Regions from separate parts of the Rheinheimera mangrovi genome, predicted to be linked through region 1. Evidence: predicted binding sites of a transcription regulator. Region 1 holds the regulator's gene; the other holds the start of a gene.

Region 1 (8,129 bases):
CCTTTAAACCGCATTGTTGAATTATTAGTTTTCTTCGTCAAACCCGTTTTCAATCAAAGCGACCACAGCGGTCAGTGCTTCTTGTGCCTGAGTGCCTTCAGTACAGACTTCCAGCGTTTTACCTTTGCTGCTTGCCAACATTAAAAGTGCCAAGACACTGCTGGCATCTGCGGTTTGGCCTTCCTGTTGTAATTCAATTTTGGCATCAAACTGACGGCATAACTGTACCAGCTTAGTAGCTGCTCTGGCGTGCAAGCCCAGTTGATTGACGATGGTGACTGTTTGTTGAAGTTTATCGGCCATCGTGATGACGCCTCACTAATACGTGGTGACGGATTTGGATGTTTTTATCTACCATGATGTCTCACTAACTCGCGGTGACGGATTTGCACGTCTTCCCGCTGTAAACGGTAACTTTCAGCCAAGGATTCGGCGATATACACAGAGCGGTGTTGACCGCCGGTACAGCCTATGGCTATGGTCAGGTAACTGCGGTTGTTGCGCTCTAAATGCGGCAACCAGGTGCCGATAAACTGATTAATCTGCCAGATATACTGAGCCACTACGGCTTGGGAAGACAGGTAGTTTTGTACTGGTTGATCTAAGCCTGTCAGTATTTTCAGTTCGGGCTCCCAATGTGGGTTCGGTAAAAAGCGCGCATCAAACACATAATCGGCATCTTTGGGAATACCATATTTAAAACCAAAGGATTCAAACAAGATCACCAGACGACCGGTTTTTTGCCCAAGGATACGTTCTCTAAGCTGTTCTGCCAGCTGATGTACGTTTAGTTCTGTGGTATCCAGGTATAAATCTGCACGGCTGGAGATAGGGTCCAACAGCTGTTGTTCGCGTTGTATGGCTTCATCCAGTGACATGGCCTGATGCGAAAGCGGATGCAAGCGTCGTGTCTCGCTGAAGCGTTTAATCAGGCTGGTGTGGTCGGCGTCTAGGTAAAGAATGGTCAGGTCAACTTTGTGCGGCAGGTAAGACAGGATATCTGTTAATTCATCGGGGTCTTGCGGCAGGTTGCGCACATCAATACTGACAGCGACCCTTTCGTACTGCCCCATCACGGCGTTGGCTAAAGTCGGAAGTAAATTGACGGGGATGTTATCTACACAATAATAACCTAGGTCTTCCATGACGCGCAGGGCAACAGATTTGCCCGAACCCGATCGACCACTGACGACTAATAATTTCATTTTGCCATTGCCTGTTCAGCGCCTGCCATTAGCAACTGGTACAAATCATGGCTATTGGCACTATGACGGATTTTTTTGGTGAAATCTTTTTGACTGAGCATACGGGCTATGCCGGACAAAGTAGATAAATGGGTCTGGCATTGATTTTCCGGGATCAGGATGGCACAAAAAATATCCACAGCCTGGTTATCAATAGCATCAAACTGTATTGGATCTTTACTGACGACAAACACCAGCAAAGGTGTGGTGACATTTTTTAATTTGCCATGCGGAATAGCGATACCACCGCCAATACCTGTGGAACCGAGTTTCTCACGGCTCATCAGGGCTTCGAGTATGTTGTACTCAGGAACTTCCGGTAAATGCTGATGTGCCAGTTCAGCTATGTATTCCAGAATGCGTTTTTTACTATTAAAAAGGACCGCACTCTTGGTGCAGTCCTCCGATAACATTGAGCTCAGGTTCATAGTTTCAGAATCAATGACGAGAAATTTTCTCTTTATGTTTAATAACTTGGCGATCCAGTTTATCGATCAACTGGTCTATCGCAGCGTACATATTTTCGTCTTCCGACACAGCGAATACTTCACCTCCATTGAGGTGCATCTTAGCCTCTGCAATCTGCTTTAATTTTTCCACGTTCAGCACTACATGTACATTGTTAATATGATCAAAATGACGTTCAAGTTTGGAAAATTTGCTATCGACGTACTCTCTCAGTGCTTCAGTGATTTCTACATGACGACCAGTTAAGTTGATTTGCATAGACTCTTCCTTCTTAATAGAGCTGTTAAAGCAAGCTCTTGCGCTGATTAGACGGCGGAATAAACAAGGCTTCACGATACTTGGCAATGGTACGCCGTGCGACATTAATCCCTTGTTCTGACAGTATTTCTGCCATCCTGCTGTCACTTAAAGGTTTGGCAGGATTTTCCGCCGCCACCAATTTTTTTATAAAGGCGCGGATTGCGGTGGATGAACATTCACCGCCACTCTCTGTACTTACATGACTGGAGAAAAAGAACTTAAGTTCAAATATTCCTCTGGGAGTGTGCATATATTTTTGTGTAGTAACACGGGAAATGGTTGACTCATGCATTCCCACCATTTCAGCCACGTCGTTTAATACCATGGGTTTCATGGCTTCTTCACCGTGCTCAAAAAAGGCCTGTTGCTGCTGTACTATGCAGTTGGCAACTTTAAGTAAAGTTTCGTTGCGACTTTCCAGACTTTTTAAAAACCACTTGGCTTCCTGCAGGTGGGAACGAATAAACTGACCATCTGATGCATTACGGGCATTACGTGACATGGCAGCATATTGCTCGTTAATTCTGATCTTTGGCATCGCATCAGGGTTTAACTCGACCATCCAGCGTCCTTTGATTTTTGCAACTGACACATCAGGGATCACATACGACTGTTCTTGTCGAATCACATCTGCCCCAGGTCGAGGGTTCAGGCTGTGAATAAGCCGCATCACTTCTTTTAAGTCGTCTTCTTTGAGTTTAGTCACACGCATCAGAGAACGGAAATCTCTGTTAGCTAAAAAGTCAGTATATTCTTTAATAATATGCTGGGTTTCAGCCAGATAGGGGGTTTTTGGATCAAACTGGCGCAGCTGTACCAATAGACATTCCTGAATAGTGCGGGCGCCAACACCTACAGGATCGAACAACTGGATACGTTTAATGACCGCTTCGACTTCGTCGGCTTCCACTTCCGGCATGCCTAGCGATTCGAGAATATCTTCTGTGTCTATCGTTAATAAACCGTTTTCGTCTATGGCTTCGATAATGATTTCAGCAATAGTGCGGTCTGTATCTGAAAATGGGGTCAGCTGCATTTGCCAACGTAAGTAATCTTGCAGGGTTTCGCTGGTTTCGCCCTGAAATACCGTATCTTCATCGCCATTGAAGTTATTGGCACCAGCAACCGGAGCCGCACTGACTAAATCGTCCCAGTGGTTGTCCAGCGGTAAATCTTCTTTGATATTTTGCTCGGACATCGCTTCGCTGCTGTCCTTTACTTCGGGTTCGTAATGCTCATCATGGCTGTTGTCATAGTCAGGCGAATCAAACTCGGCACCATGATTTAAATCTTTTGATGAAGGTTCCTGAAATACTGCATAGTCATCTTCAGCTTCCAACAATGGATTAGCATCCAGCGCTTCCTGAATTTCCTGTTGCAGTTCAATAGTAGACAATTGCAGCAGTTTAATTGCTTGCTGCAATTGAGGAGTCATTGTGAGCTGCTGACCAAGACGAAGTTGCAGAGACGGTTTCATGTACTTCTTATTTTCTCCAAACAACCCTATTCGGATGTTGTTTTAAACTATAACCTGAATTGCTCACCAAGGTAGACATCACGGACTTGTTGGTTTGCTAAAACCTCAGTCGGGGTACCTGCAGCAATCAGTTCTCCATGACTTACAATATAGGCAATTTCACAGACATCAAGAGTTTCGCGCACATTGTGGTCGGTGATAAGCACCCCTATGCCTCTTTGGCACAGATGCTGAATAATTTTTTTAATATCTAACACTGAAATGGGATCAACACCAGCAAAAGGTTCATCCAACAGGATAAACGCCGGATCTGCGGCCAATGCCCTGGCTATTTCCACTCTGCGTCGTTCGCCACCGGATAAACTCATGCCAAGGCTGTTACGGATATGGCCTATATGGAACTCGTCCAGCAGCGCATCGGCTTTTTCTTCGCGCTGCTCTTCGGTTAGATCTTTGCGATGCTGCAAAATGGCCAGCAGGTTGTCATATACCGTCAGTTTGCGGAATATCGAACTTTCCTGCGGCAGATAACCAATGCCTGCGCGAGCACGGGCATGGATAGGATCAAAGGTGATCTCCTTGTCATCCAGGGTGATTTTGCCTTTATCTGATGGCACTAAACCAACAATCATATAAAAAGTAGTGGTTTTGCCCGCACCGTTAGGACCTAACAAACCAACAATCTGACCGGCTCTCACTTCCAGACTAACGTCTTTGACCACCTGGCGCCCTTTGTAACTTTTAGCCAGATGGGACGCAACTAACTTCATTATTCTTTTCCTTCCTGGCTGAACACTGTGGTGACTCGTTCGGTTTTTTTACCGTCAGACTCCGCTTCCAGCTCTTGTTTTTCCAGGTTGTATTTAATCACTGCGCCTTGCACCATACTGCCGTTTTGGCTGAGTTCTGCGCCGCCCGTCAGGACAAGCGTACCGTTGGCTACGTCATAACGGATCTCGTTCGCGCTGGCTTTAATAGGCTTATCACCGTCCAGCATTTGGGAATATTTTGCGGGTTGGCCTGAAGCGATAAAAACTTCTTTGCCTTTGCCTGCGCTGGCAATGACTTCGAGTTTGTCTGCTTCAATCAATAAGCTGCCTTGTTGCACTTTGACGTTATCAACAAAAGTCATTACTTTATCTTTAATCGAGCCAAACTGGCGGTCAGAACCGACCTGAATTTCTTTTTTAAAGTCATCAGGGCCTGCCAGACAAAAGCCACTGAAAGTGATGAGAACGCTGAGTAAAATAATGTTACTTTTCATTGTAATAAACCGTTTTAGTGTGCTGTTTCAGCTCTATATTCTGTTCGTTCAAATCAGCCAGCATGCCTTGGCCTGTAATTTGAAAACCCAGTCCAAAAATGCGTACCTGCTCGTTTGACTGCAGCGTATTGCTGTTAAACAAAAGCTCAACTGCATTGGTTTCTATTCGGGTAAAAAGTGGGTCTGTCGACATATTGCGCAGCTCCACTCTGTGTTCAAGAATGAGTTTGTCATCAGGATAAAGCACTGCCTGCTCGCTTGTCACTTGCCATAATGGCACTTTTTCCTGATAAATGGTGTAGATAGGGAAATCAAACTGCAAAAAACCAAAGCGTTCGAAGTGTTCCATACGCTGAGCACGGATTAAATCTGACAAATGGCCTTCTTTGTCATAAATCATTCGGGTGAGATCCTGTGCCACATAGTCAGGTTGGTTGTCTTGATTGGCCGGGCTTCCGCTTTGCTCCTGATCCAACAGTTGCCAGCTGTAAAAGCCAGCAGCTGCAGCCACTATCAGTAACAACCAGAGAAATTGACGAATCATGTGCTACTTCCTGAAAATTCAGCAAATTTGCCCTGACTGGTCAATAGCAAATCGCAGAGTTCACGCACTGCACCAAAACCACCTGGTAATTTACAACGGTAATCTGCATGCAACGCAAGGTAAGGGTGGGCGTCTTGTACCGCAACACTTAAACCACAATGTTGCATCACGGCCCAGTCGGCCAAATCATCGCCAATAAAAGCGATTTGTGAGGCTTCGAGTGCCAGTTTCTGCTGGAGTTCAGCAAAAGCGGCGAGTTTATTTTCCTGCCCCTGATAAATGTAAGGGACAGTAAGTGAGGTCATTCGTTGCTGCACAATTTCTGAACGGCGGCCAGTAATCACTGCCACTTCAATACCTGCATGCCGTAAGGCTTTAATACCGTAGCCATCGCGGGTGTGGAAGGCTTTGAGCTCTTCGCCCTGATTACCCAGGTAAATACGGCCATCGGAGAACACGCCATCGACATCACATATCAACAAGCGAATGTGTCGGGCTTTTTGTTCCAGCTCTGGGCTGATAGCCTGGTACATTTGGGCAAATAAAGATGGCATCAGAGCACTCCTGCTTTTAATAAATCATGCATATTCAGAGCACCTATTGGCTCTTGTTGCTCGTTGACCACAATTAGACCATTAATTTTGTGTTGTTCCATGACTTGCAAGGCTTCAGCCGCGAGCATAGCAGGTTTGGCAGTAATACAGTTTTTGGTCATCAGGCTGGCAATGCTGGCTTTATGCAAATCGACTTGTTGATCCAGCACTCGGCGTAAATCGCCATCAGTAAACAAGCCAACCAGTTTACCGGAGTCATCTACAACAGAGGTCATACCTAATCCTTTGCGGGAAATTTCCAGCAAGGCGTCTTTCAGGCTAACTTGTTGACGCACAACAGGCAGGGCATCACCAAAATGCATCACATCTTCTAAACGTAATAGCAAACGACGACCCAAACTGCCACCCGGATGAGATAAGGCAAAATCATCTGCAGAAAAACCACGAACGTCCAGAAGGGCGACTGCAATAGCGTCGCCCATCGCCAGTGTTGCTGTGGTACTGGCGGTGGGAGCCAGGCCTAATGGGCAGGCTTCCTGTTCAACCCTCACACACAGATGCACGTCTGATAAAGTTGCTAAGGTTGATTCAGAACGGCCTGTCATGCCTATCATTTTAATACCACGGCGTTTCAACACTGGCACTATGGTCAGAACTTCAGCTGTTTCACCTGAGTTAGAGATAGCCAAGACTACATCGTCGTGGGTGATCATCCCGAGGTCACCATGACTGGCTTCTGCCGGATGCACAAAAAAAGCAGGAGTGCCGGTTGAGGCTAAAGTTGCGGCAATTTTGTGAGCTATATGGCCGGATTTTCCCATGCCAATCACAATGACCCGGCCTTTACAGTCAAACATCATCTGACAAGCCAAATTAAAACTGTCGTCTATATAGGCGGCAAGTTGGGTTACAGCTGCAGCTTCAATTTGTAACACTTGCAGGGCCTGAGGGCGAAAATCCAGAGTCATGCAAAAATCCCCATCAATTAGTCATTGTCAGCGCAGTTGGATCTGCTGTTCTGTGGAAAGGATCCAGTAAGAGAATCAGTCAGATCATAGAGATAGCTGAAGCATTAAGCTGCGATTCATTTTCAGCGCGGCACACTTTGCGGCCATACACAGAGGCCGATATTTTCGTGCTTATCAGCCGCAAATGCAAAAGATTACGTAAAACAATCGAATTATTCTGTTTTTGCAATCAGTTGTTACTATTTTTTATAAGGTTGTCGTGGCGAAAAACCTATACAATAGCAGGCCTTTACTAGTCCGCTTAGCTTGAAGTAGCAGTTGTGCGTAGGTATATTGCGCGCCTTTAATTTTAGCGTTAAGCGCTACTCTTTAAATGAGGATCAACGTGTCAGATATTCTGGTAGACATTCAGCACCTGACGTTCAAACGTGGTGACCGTGTGATCTATGATGACATGAGCATGCAGTTTCAGCGTGGTAAGGTGACCGCTATTATGGGGCCCAGTGGTATAGGTAAAACCACTTTGTTGCGTCTGATTGGTGGTCAGCTCAAACCTGAACAGGGCAAAATTCTGGTCAATGGTCAGGATATACCTCAGCTTAATCGTAAAGATTTGTACAAAGCCCGACAAAAAATGAGCATGCTGTTTCAAAGCGGCGCTATGTTCAGTGATATGTCGGTGTATGACAACGTGGCGTTCCCTATTAGAGAGCATACCCGTCTGCCGGAAGATATTATTCGTCTGATGGTATTGATGAAACTCGAGGCTGTAGGTTTACGCGGTGCCCGGGATTTAATGCCGGCCGAATTATCTGGTGGTATGGCTCGCCGTGCTGCCTTAGCCCGTGCTATCGCTTTAGACCCACAACTTATTATGTACGATGAACCTTTTGCCGGTCAGGATCCGATTTCAATGGGCGTGATAGTCCGTTTAATCCGTTCGCTGAACAACGCCTTAGGTTTAACTTCTGTAGTGGTGTCGCACGACGTGAGCGAAGTGATGAGTATCGCTGATTATGTTTATGTGGTGGCAGAGCAGAAAGTGATAGGGCAGGGAACACCGGATGAACTTCGGGCTCACCCTTCTGCTTTAGTGCAGCAATTTTTGCAGGGGCAGTCTGACGGTCCTGTACCTTTCCACTTTAAAGCAGCCAGTTACAGTGCCGAATTAATGGAGTTAGCTAAGTGATAGTGGATAAGTTACAGCAACTTGGACAACAGAGTATTGCCAAAATACAGGGCATTGGCAGGGCAACTATTATGTTGTTTGGTGCTCTGGTTGCCTGGCCGACCCCCCGTAAAAGTTTTCC
Region 2 (8,129 bases), 1.0 Mb from region 1:
ATCCTACAAAAGTTGATTGAATTCTGGTTTTTTGCTTTTGCTCAACAAATGTTCACTTGGCTCTTGTGCAGTGTTCGCGGTCACAAATTTATGTTAACTTACTCATTCAACGAGGTTTATTCGCTCCATAGTTAAATGGATATAACGGCCCCCTCCTAAGGGGCAGTTACAGGTTCGATTCCTGTTGGGGCGGCCATTTCGCTTATATTTTTCAGTCTCTTACTTTTTATCATTGACTAAGGTCGCGGCATCACCCACTTGCACATTGGCCAGTAAATCCATATTGACGCTCTCAGCCCAGGCATTGTTGTGCGTCAGCTCGGTGATTTTGACTTTAAGCTCACTCACTGTCAGTTGATCCTGCAATTGACCAAGACTGTCTTTGTGCTGGCGGCGGTGCAAAATCGTCAGTTCGTCACCAACTTTTAGCCCTTGCTTGCTACCAAGATTAAGCAGCACTTTGTGTTGGTTGACCAGGGTTACATCTGCCAGTATGGTTTCGCAGCGCAACGCTTCTTCGACATCCTGGGCTGCAGCATTCAGTACACGTTCAATGGATTTACCATAGTCGGTTTGCCAAAAACGCTGAGTTTTAGGGCTGATGACTGTTGTATCACGAAACTCCCACACGGCTGAAGTTTGATAGGTTTGGCTGAACAGAACTTTCTGCTCTTGAATATCAGACAATTCTAGCTGTAGTTGAAAAAAACGTTCACGATCTTGGTCAGACCAAAAACTCCAGTTAGTGCCGACTCGTTCTCCTAACGACACATCACCTAAACTTGCTTTGAGTAAATAGCGCCCACCATAATTACGCTGCAAAGCACCGCGATCTGCATAACTAAGTTCTTTCTGACGGATAGATTGAGGTAACAGTTTAAGTAAGCTTGAGCCTGAGGACTCTTCCAGTTTCCGGATAAATAAGCTAGTGCTGGCTTGGTCTAGCTCATATAGTTGTCCTGCAATAGCTTGTTCGCGGTTCTCAATAAAAAACGGGCTAATCAGTAGCTCTTTTTTTAACTGCAGATTGGCACATTGGTTTTGATCAGGATAAATGTCGGCTCGTATCGTCACATTGATATAGCCGTTTTCTTCGGCTTCCGAGACAATTTGCACATTTTGCACTTCGCCTTGAGTCTGTAAAAACACAGACTCCTGGGTCAATAAACCGTCAGTTACTTGTTGCACCGTGCGAATTGAAGCGCCTGAATACAACAAGGCTTTACGCACAGCATCTTCAGTGGCAAGAGTTCTGGCTGTTGCAGTATCGCCGCCTCGAAGTACAGCCTGGCCAGTTGCTTCATACCAATCTGCCACTGCCAAAGTGGGCAGAATCGATATAACCAGCAGTGACAAGCTTAGTGCGGATAAACGCATGACAACCCCCAAAGAAAATATTTATAAGGGGTGTAGCAAAAGTCGTGCCTGAATTTTAAGTTGGGGATTGACTAGGAATTGCAGAAGGGCTGGGACAAGCCCGCGCCTCTGCGGTTTTTTGCCGATACCGGTTGAGGTCTTCACTTCAGGCACGGATTGTGCATCCTGTATTAGTAAAGCTAATTCAATTAGGTAGAGGCGCCATAATGATAAAAATTACCACCAGCACATTGTTGCTGGCTTTATTAACGGGCTGCAGTATGGTGGCTGACCGTCACGTGGAATGGGAAACGGTTGAGCCCCAGCGTTTTCCTGTCTTAAAAGCTGTAGGTTATGCTCCACTAAGCCAGCAACCCGGCGCTACAGAACAGGAGCGCATGCTGATGGCGATGAAAGCGTCTAAGCTTGAAGCCTATAGAGAGCTGGCTGAGCAAGTCTATGGCCAAAGAATTGACGCTAAAGCCAATATGCAACAAATGATGATTGGAAATGATCAACTGAATTCATCAGTCAGTGGAATTATCCGCGGCGCTCGTGTAGTGAAAACTTACCCTGTGGGCGATGTGTACGCGACAGAGCTCGAACTGGATTTTAAGCAGGTATACGATTTGTATCTGAACAGTCAGCCAACCCGCCGCATTAAAAATGTGAAGTACTATTGATCGACAGGGTCAGTAGCCTTGGCTCTGACCTTATCCTGCAGACTAATTCAAAAAAACTGGCAGTTGATGTCAGATACAAAATGCTGATAGTGAATGCTATGTTGGACTATATAGGCGGGTCAGTGCTAAAGCACCGACTTTTCAAGCTTTGATCCCCGGCCCTTTATCGACCTGAGCTGCTTTGCCTTTATTGGTGTAGGTTAAACCAGCACGACCACGGCTCTGCAACAGCTCTGTTTTAAAGCGCTCAATCACCAGTTGGCTTTGCTCTACGCTTTGACTGTTTACCTGATTTTGAAACTTGCATTGAGCCAGCTTGTCTTCCAGTCTTTGTAAGTGTTCTTTAAACCAATCTTGCTGCTTTACCTCAGCAAGCTCAGGCGACGATGTCAATTGCTCGTCTGTAGTCTGAACTAAATCAAGAATTTGGATTTTTTCATCAGTATTAGTTTTTAGTGCTTCAACATCGCGGGTCCGGATGGCGTCCAGCTCCTTTTGAAGCAACAAAAGCAGCACATCCAGGTGCTGCTCTTGTTCGTTTAGCAGGGTGAGAATAGAAGAATGGGGGGTGCTCATTTTTTACTGAAAAATTCGCTTTCAAACTGCACGATACGACGCGCCAGTTGTTCTACGTTCACTTTGTATTTGCCTTCAGAAATCTCTTGTTTGATCTTATCAACTTTTTCTTGATCAATACCTGAGCTGGTTTTTGCTTTTTCCTGGGCTTTGCTGAATTGCTGCGCCTGAGAAGTCAGCGATACTGAATCCTGTTTTTGTGCAGCTGTGCCTGTAGTGGCCTGCTGCTGAACGGCCTGTTGTTGTACAACTTGCTGTTTTTGAATGTTTTGTTGTTCGGCCTTGTCCGCTTTCACTTGTTGAGTGACTGGCAGGCCTGTATTTACATTGATCGCCATTTTTCTACCCTCTCTATCCGGTTTCGGATCCCTTACTTTGTATAACGGCAGCACCCGCTAAAACTTTAGTCAGAATTTAAAATTTTATTGCAACTTTTTTCACCGCAACGACTTCTGCAACTATGGTTCTGTTGGACTGCCTGTTGGTCACCTGAATTTGATCACCCAAAATGCCATCCATCTGGGCTACACCAACAGTTCTGACTTCAAGACCGTTATTCAAACCACTAATTGTAACTATATCGCCTTTACATACAAGACAAAGATCCTGCAATGTCACAACTTGTCCGGCAGACAGGGTTCTTTTTACCCTTGCCCCTATAACAGAAGCAGGGGTTTTCACTAAAGAACCACGGGCCAGCCTCAGATCTGCTTGTCCCAGCGTTAACATATCGGCTGTGATCAAAGAACCTAAAGTGATATTCCGTACACTATGCACAGCTTCAGTTTGTTGACTAAAACGCGCTGTGACAAACAATTGCCATACCTTTGGGCTTTGGCAGCGGATTTGCACTGTGGCCTGATTGGTCACTGGCCCGGCAAAACTAAACTGCAGAGCCTTATCACATTCTTTTATTCCTAAACGTGAATCCAGAGCTGATAGTTGACTGTGCGCATCCTGTGGGATTTCATTTTGTTGCTTTAACCAGTCCTTTGTTGCCGCAGTTAATTGTTGTGGGCTGAAACTTGCCGCTTGCAGGGAAAATGCCACAAAAAAAACTGTGGCTGACAAAGCGCAGAACGCTGGGTATCGCAAAAATTTATCGTACATTTTCATATGGTTTCAGCTATGCTTTATCGGCAAAGGGTTATAACATACTTAAGTATGTCAATTTTCAGTCATTTTTCATTCTAGAGTGACCTAAGCAAGAATCGTTCCCGATTTTCTAGGACCACTAATTCTTTCAGGCAGGGGAGTCTTCTATGGCGGGTATTCTGGATTCAGTCAATCAGCGCACTCAATTGGTTGGGCAAAACAGACTGGAGCTTTTATTATTCCGCTTAAGTGGTCGCCAGCGTTTTGGTATTAATGTGTTTAAAGTACGTGAAGTACTGCAATGCCCGCCATTAACTGCTATCCCTAAACGAAACAAATACGTCAGGGGTATAGCGCATATCCGCGGCCAGACAATTTCCGTTATTGACTTAAGTCTGGCAACAGGTGGTCGCGCCATCGAAAACACCAAAGACTGCTTTATTATCATTGCCGAATACAATCGTTCAGTGCAGGGGTTTTTAGTTCAGTCTGTTGAACGTATTATCAATATCAACTGGGCTTCAATTATGCCACCGCCAAAAGGAACTGGTGGTAAGCAAAGTTACCTGACTGCTATTACTGAAATTGATAAAGAGCTGGTCGAAATTATTGATGTTGAAAAAATTCTGGAAGAAATTTCTCCTTCACCAACCACCATCAGCAGTAATGTGCTGACGTCGACGATCAGTGAAGATTTAGGTGACAGATTAATTCTGATCGCTGATGATTCTGCCGTAGCACGGAATCAGGTAAAACGCGCGTTGGAAGGCTTAGGGGTGAAAATGCATCTGGTCAACAATGGCCGTGAAGCTTTAACTTACCTGCAAGAAACCGCGGCAGCCTGTCAAGGCTCGGTCACTGACAAAGTTGGGTTGTTGATTTCTGATATCGAGATGCCAGAAATGGACGGATATACTCTAACCGCTGAAATTCGCTTGGATCCGAGGCTTAAACCACTGCATGTTATTTTGCATACTTCGCTCAGCGGTGTATTCAACCAGCAGATGGTGCAAAAAGTTGGCGCAGACGATTTTATTGCGAAATTTAACCCGGATGAGTTAGCCGAGTCCGTGCGGAAATGGTTGCATACTGATTAGAGGTTTTATGTTAGTGGCAAACAAAGAACTGCAGGAAAGTGAGTATCGTCTGTTTCGGGATTTCCTCGAGCAGCAGTGCGGTATTGTGCTGGGTGATAACAAACAGTATCTGGTCAAAAGTCGCCTGGCGCCTTTGATGCAGCGCTTTGGTTTGTCGTCGCTTTCTGAACTATTAAACAAAACGTTAAGCCCGTTTGAGAGGCAATTGCGTTCCGCAGTGATTGACGCTATGACCACTAACGAAACTTTGTGGTTTCGTGATAACTACCCCTATGAGCTTCTGAAAAAGCAAATTTTACCTGAATTTGAGAAAGATCATAAAACCGTCAAAATTTGGTCAGCGGCCAGTTCTTCTGGTCAGGAGCCATACTCTATTGCCATGACTGGGCTGGAATACCAGCAGGGGCGTCCCTCTGCATTTCCTATGGGACTGCATATACTAGGCACGGATATCTCCAATGCGATGCTGGAACACTGTCAACGCGCTGAATACGATGGTTTGGCTTTGTCTCGTGGCTTATCGCCCGAGCGGCGTAGTAAATTTTTTGACGATTCCGGTAACGGCATGATGCGGCTAAAAGATGCCGTCCGTAAAAACGTTTCATTCCGCCATTTAAATCTACTCGACAGCTATACGCTGTTGGGCAAATTTGACATTATTTTTTGTCGCAATGTACTGATTTACTTCTCTCCTGAAGTAAAAATGAAAATTATCAAACAGTTCTCACAAGCTCTAAACCCGCGTGGTTACTTGTTTCTTGGCGCTTCTGAGTCTCTCTCCAGCCTGAACAACGACTTTGATATGGTGCGTTGTAATCCTGGCATCGTCTACCGTAAAAAAACCTGATAAAAAATTATGGCCTGAGTTTTGCTTAATATTTGCCATCTCTGAAAGACAGGATGGCAAAAATGGCAATCAGCTTCGAAAAAGCATTTGGGCTTCACCCAGATGCACTACTGATCCGTGACAAACGCTCTCAAGTCTTGGCCGAAAATATCGCAAATGCCGATACTCCGGGTTACAAGGCAAAAGACATGGATTTTCAAACTGCATTAGCAGGTGCTCAGTCGCGCCAGTCCGGGTCGCTTGGCCGCACTGATCCTAGGCATTTTGAAATCTCTACAGCCCGCCATGCTGACTCTCAATACCGTATTCCAAATCAGCCTGATACAGGGGATGGCAACACCGTTGATATCCATGAAGAGCGGAATGCCTTTACCCGCAATAGCATGGAGTATCAAACCACGCTGAATTTCCTGAACAGTCGTATAAGCGGCCTGAAAAAGGCCATTGGCGGAGGTACGCAATAATGAGCCTGTATAACGTTTTTGATATAGCTGGGAGCGGCATGTCCGCGCAGCAAGTACGCTTAAATACTACAGCCAGTAATATGGCGAATGCGAACAGCATTAGCAGCAGCATTGACCAAACCTACAGAGCCCGTCACCCCGTGTTTGCTACTGCGCTTGAACAAGCTCAGCAAGGCCAGGAAGGGGCTAAAGTTCAGGTGTTAGGTATTGTGGAATCAGACGCTCCGTTGAATGTTGAATACGCTCCTCATCATCCGCTATCTGATGAAAAAGGTTATATCTACAAGCCTAACGTTAACATTATGGAAGAAATGGCCAATATGATTTCCGCCTCACGCTCTTACGAGACCAATGTGCAGGTGGCTGATGCAGCTAAACAAATGGTCAGCCGCACGCTGATGCTGGGTCAAAGGTAAAGGGGTAGGGTATGAGTAATGTAAGTAATGAAGGCAGTGCCTTAGATGGTTTGTATTGGGGCGATAAAGCCACTACAACGGAAAATAACAACAATGGCGCCTTAACCCAATCTGATTTTTTTGCGCTGTTAACGCAGCAGTTGGCTTATCAGGATCCAACCAAACCGGTTGAAAATGATCAGATGATAGCGCAGATGACCAACTTTACGATGGCTGACGGCATATCTTCGCTGAATACCAACTTTAAAGATTTTGCCACTACGATGAACTCCAGTCAGGCGTTACAGGCGTCCTCTCTCGTGGGGCAGTATGTGTTAGTGAAGTCGAATAAAATGGAATTTGACGGCGAAAACACCATGGTAGCCAGTGCTAGTTTTCCTGAAAACGCAACTAACGTCAAAGTGCGGATTAAAAACGCTGATGGCGTGGTGGTGCGTTCGGTCAGTATTCCTGACTCAGATGCTGTTGCTGGGCGTTTACAACTCCCTTGGAACGGTGCGACCGATACTCAGGCGCTAAATGAAGATGGCACACCAAAAGTGAATGAAAAAGGCGAACCAGTAATGGAACTGGCGCCTAAAGGTGTTTATACCATTGAAGTTGAGGGGACAATTGCAGGTAAAAATGAAGCGATAGTGACCTCTGTATATGCTCCTGTAACCAGTATTACATTAGGCAATGGCACCACCCAGGGTCTACTCCTAAATGTGCTTGGCCAAGGCCAGAAAAAATTATCTGATATTGAAGAAATTGCAACCTAATCAATGAATTGAGGTGATTTATGAGTTTTAATATAGCGTTAAGTGGCCTGGCCGCCGCTCAAAAGGATATTGATACCACTGCGAATAACATCGCCAACGTCAATACCACGGGCTTTAAAGAATCACGGGCTGAATTTGCGGATGTATATGCGGCTTCAGTATTCAGTTCAAACAAAACTAAAGTAGGTGACGGTGTTACGACGTCGAAAGTGGCGCAGCAGTTTTCTCAGGGTTCGTTAAAATTTACCAATAACTCACTGGATTTAGCTATTACCGGTGACGGTTTTTTTGCGGTCGCGCCTGAGATTGGTAACCGTGATTATTCCTACACCAGAGCTGGTGCCTTTAAGCTGGATAAAAACAATTTTATCTCTGACAATAATGGTGGCTTTCTACAGGGATTTCCTGTGAACCCTGCGAATGGCAACACCACATCAGTTAGCTTAAGCACCACTCAGCCTATACAGATCCCAAACACGGCGGGCGCGCCAAGAGCGACCTCGAACGTGTTTGTTACCATGAATGTGGACTCTCGCAATACGCCCCCTACAGTCGCTTTTAATCCCGTAGATCCGGCAAGTTACAATGGAACCACCTCTACTACTATTTATGATAGTTTGGGTGAGCCTCATATCTTGACCATGTACTTCCGTCGTGAAGCACCAACGACAGATAACGATTGGGAAGTGTATGTGGTGATGGATGACAATAATACTGTTCCTGCTTCGCCTTCAGGTGGTCCGTTAACGCCCAATTCCGCTATTGGTCCTATCACAATGGACTTTGATGCAACAGGTGTTCCTTCTTTACCTACGAGTGCGTCGTTACCGAATA

The links. The regulator sigma-54, encoded in region 1, starts transcription at its own class of promoters, with help from an activator protein. The targets are predictions, from matches to a motif close to TGGCANGNTNCNTGCTT.
Region 2: flgA (flagellar basal body P-ring formation chaperone FlgA) is a predicted target of sigma-54. The motif match lies at 3,818-3,834, and genes of this name have one in related genera.

The regions. Positions count from the first base shown of each region.
Region 1 covers NZ_CP034683.1:538,015-546,143, forward strand. Annotated here, with positions in the region: gene EK374_RS02500 (Na+/H+ antiporter subunit G) at 1-7, shown strand, start outside; gene EK374_RS02505 (HPr family phosphocarrier protein) at 25-303, opposite strand; gene rapZ (RNase adapter RapZ) at 348-1,205, opposite strand; gene ptsN (PTS IIA-like nitrogen regulatory protein PtsN) at 1,202-1,672, opposite strand; gene hpf (ribosome hibernation promoting factor) at 1,683-1,970, opposite strand; gene EK374_RS02525 (RNA polymerase factor sigma-54) at 1,996-3,489, opposite strand; gene lptB (LPS export ABC transporter ATP-binding protein) at 3,537-4,259, opposite strand; gene lptA (lipopolysaccharide transport periplasmic protein LptA) at 4,259-4,753, opposite strand; gene lptC (LPS export ABC transporter periplasmic protein LptC) at 4,743-5,297, opposite strand; gene kdsC (3-deoxy-manno-octulosonate-8-phosphatase KdsC) at 5,294-5,851, opposite strand; gene EK374_RS02550 (KpsF/GutQ family sugar-phosphate isomerase) at 5,851-6,819, opposite strand; gene EK374_RS02555 (ATP-binding cassette domain-containing protein) at 7,193-8,008, shown strand; gene mlaE (lipid asymmetry maintenance ABC transporter permease subunit MlaE) at 8,005-8,129, shown strand, end outside.
Region 2 covers NZ_CP034683.1:1,534,873-1,543,001, forward strand. Annotated here, with positions in the region: tRNA gene EK374_RS06975 (tRNA-Arg) at 122-196, shown strand; gene EK374_RS06980 (flagellar assembly protein T N-terminal domain-containing protein) at 220-1,377, opposite strand; gene EK374_RS06985 (LPP20 family lipoprotein) at 1,584-2,039, shown strand; gene flgN (flagellar export chaperone FlgN) at 2,181-2,615, opposite strand; gene flgM (flagellar biosynthesis anti-sigma factor FlgM) at 2,612-2,953, opposite strand; gene flgA (flagellar basal body P-ring formation chaperone FlgA) at 3,030-3,665, opposite strand; gene EK374_RS07005 (chemotaxis protein CheV) at 3,878-4,807, shown strand; gene EK374_RS07010 (CheR family methyltransferase) at 4,815-5,654, shown strand; gene flgB (flagellar basal body rod protein FlgB) at 5,717-6,118, shown strand; gene flgC (flagellar basal body rod protein FlgC) at 6,118-6,534, shown strand; gene EK374_RS07025 (flagellar hook assembly protein FlgD) at 6,546-7,295, shown strand; gene flgE (flagellar hook protein FlgE) at 7,316-8,129, shown strand, end outside.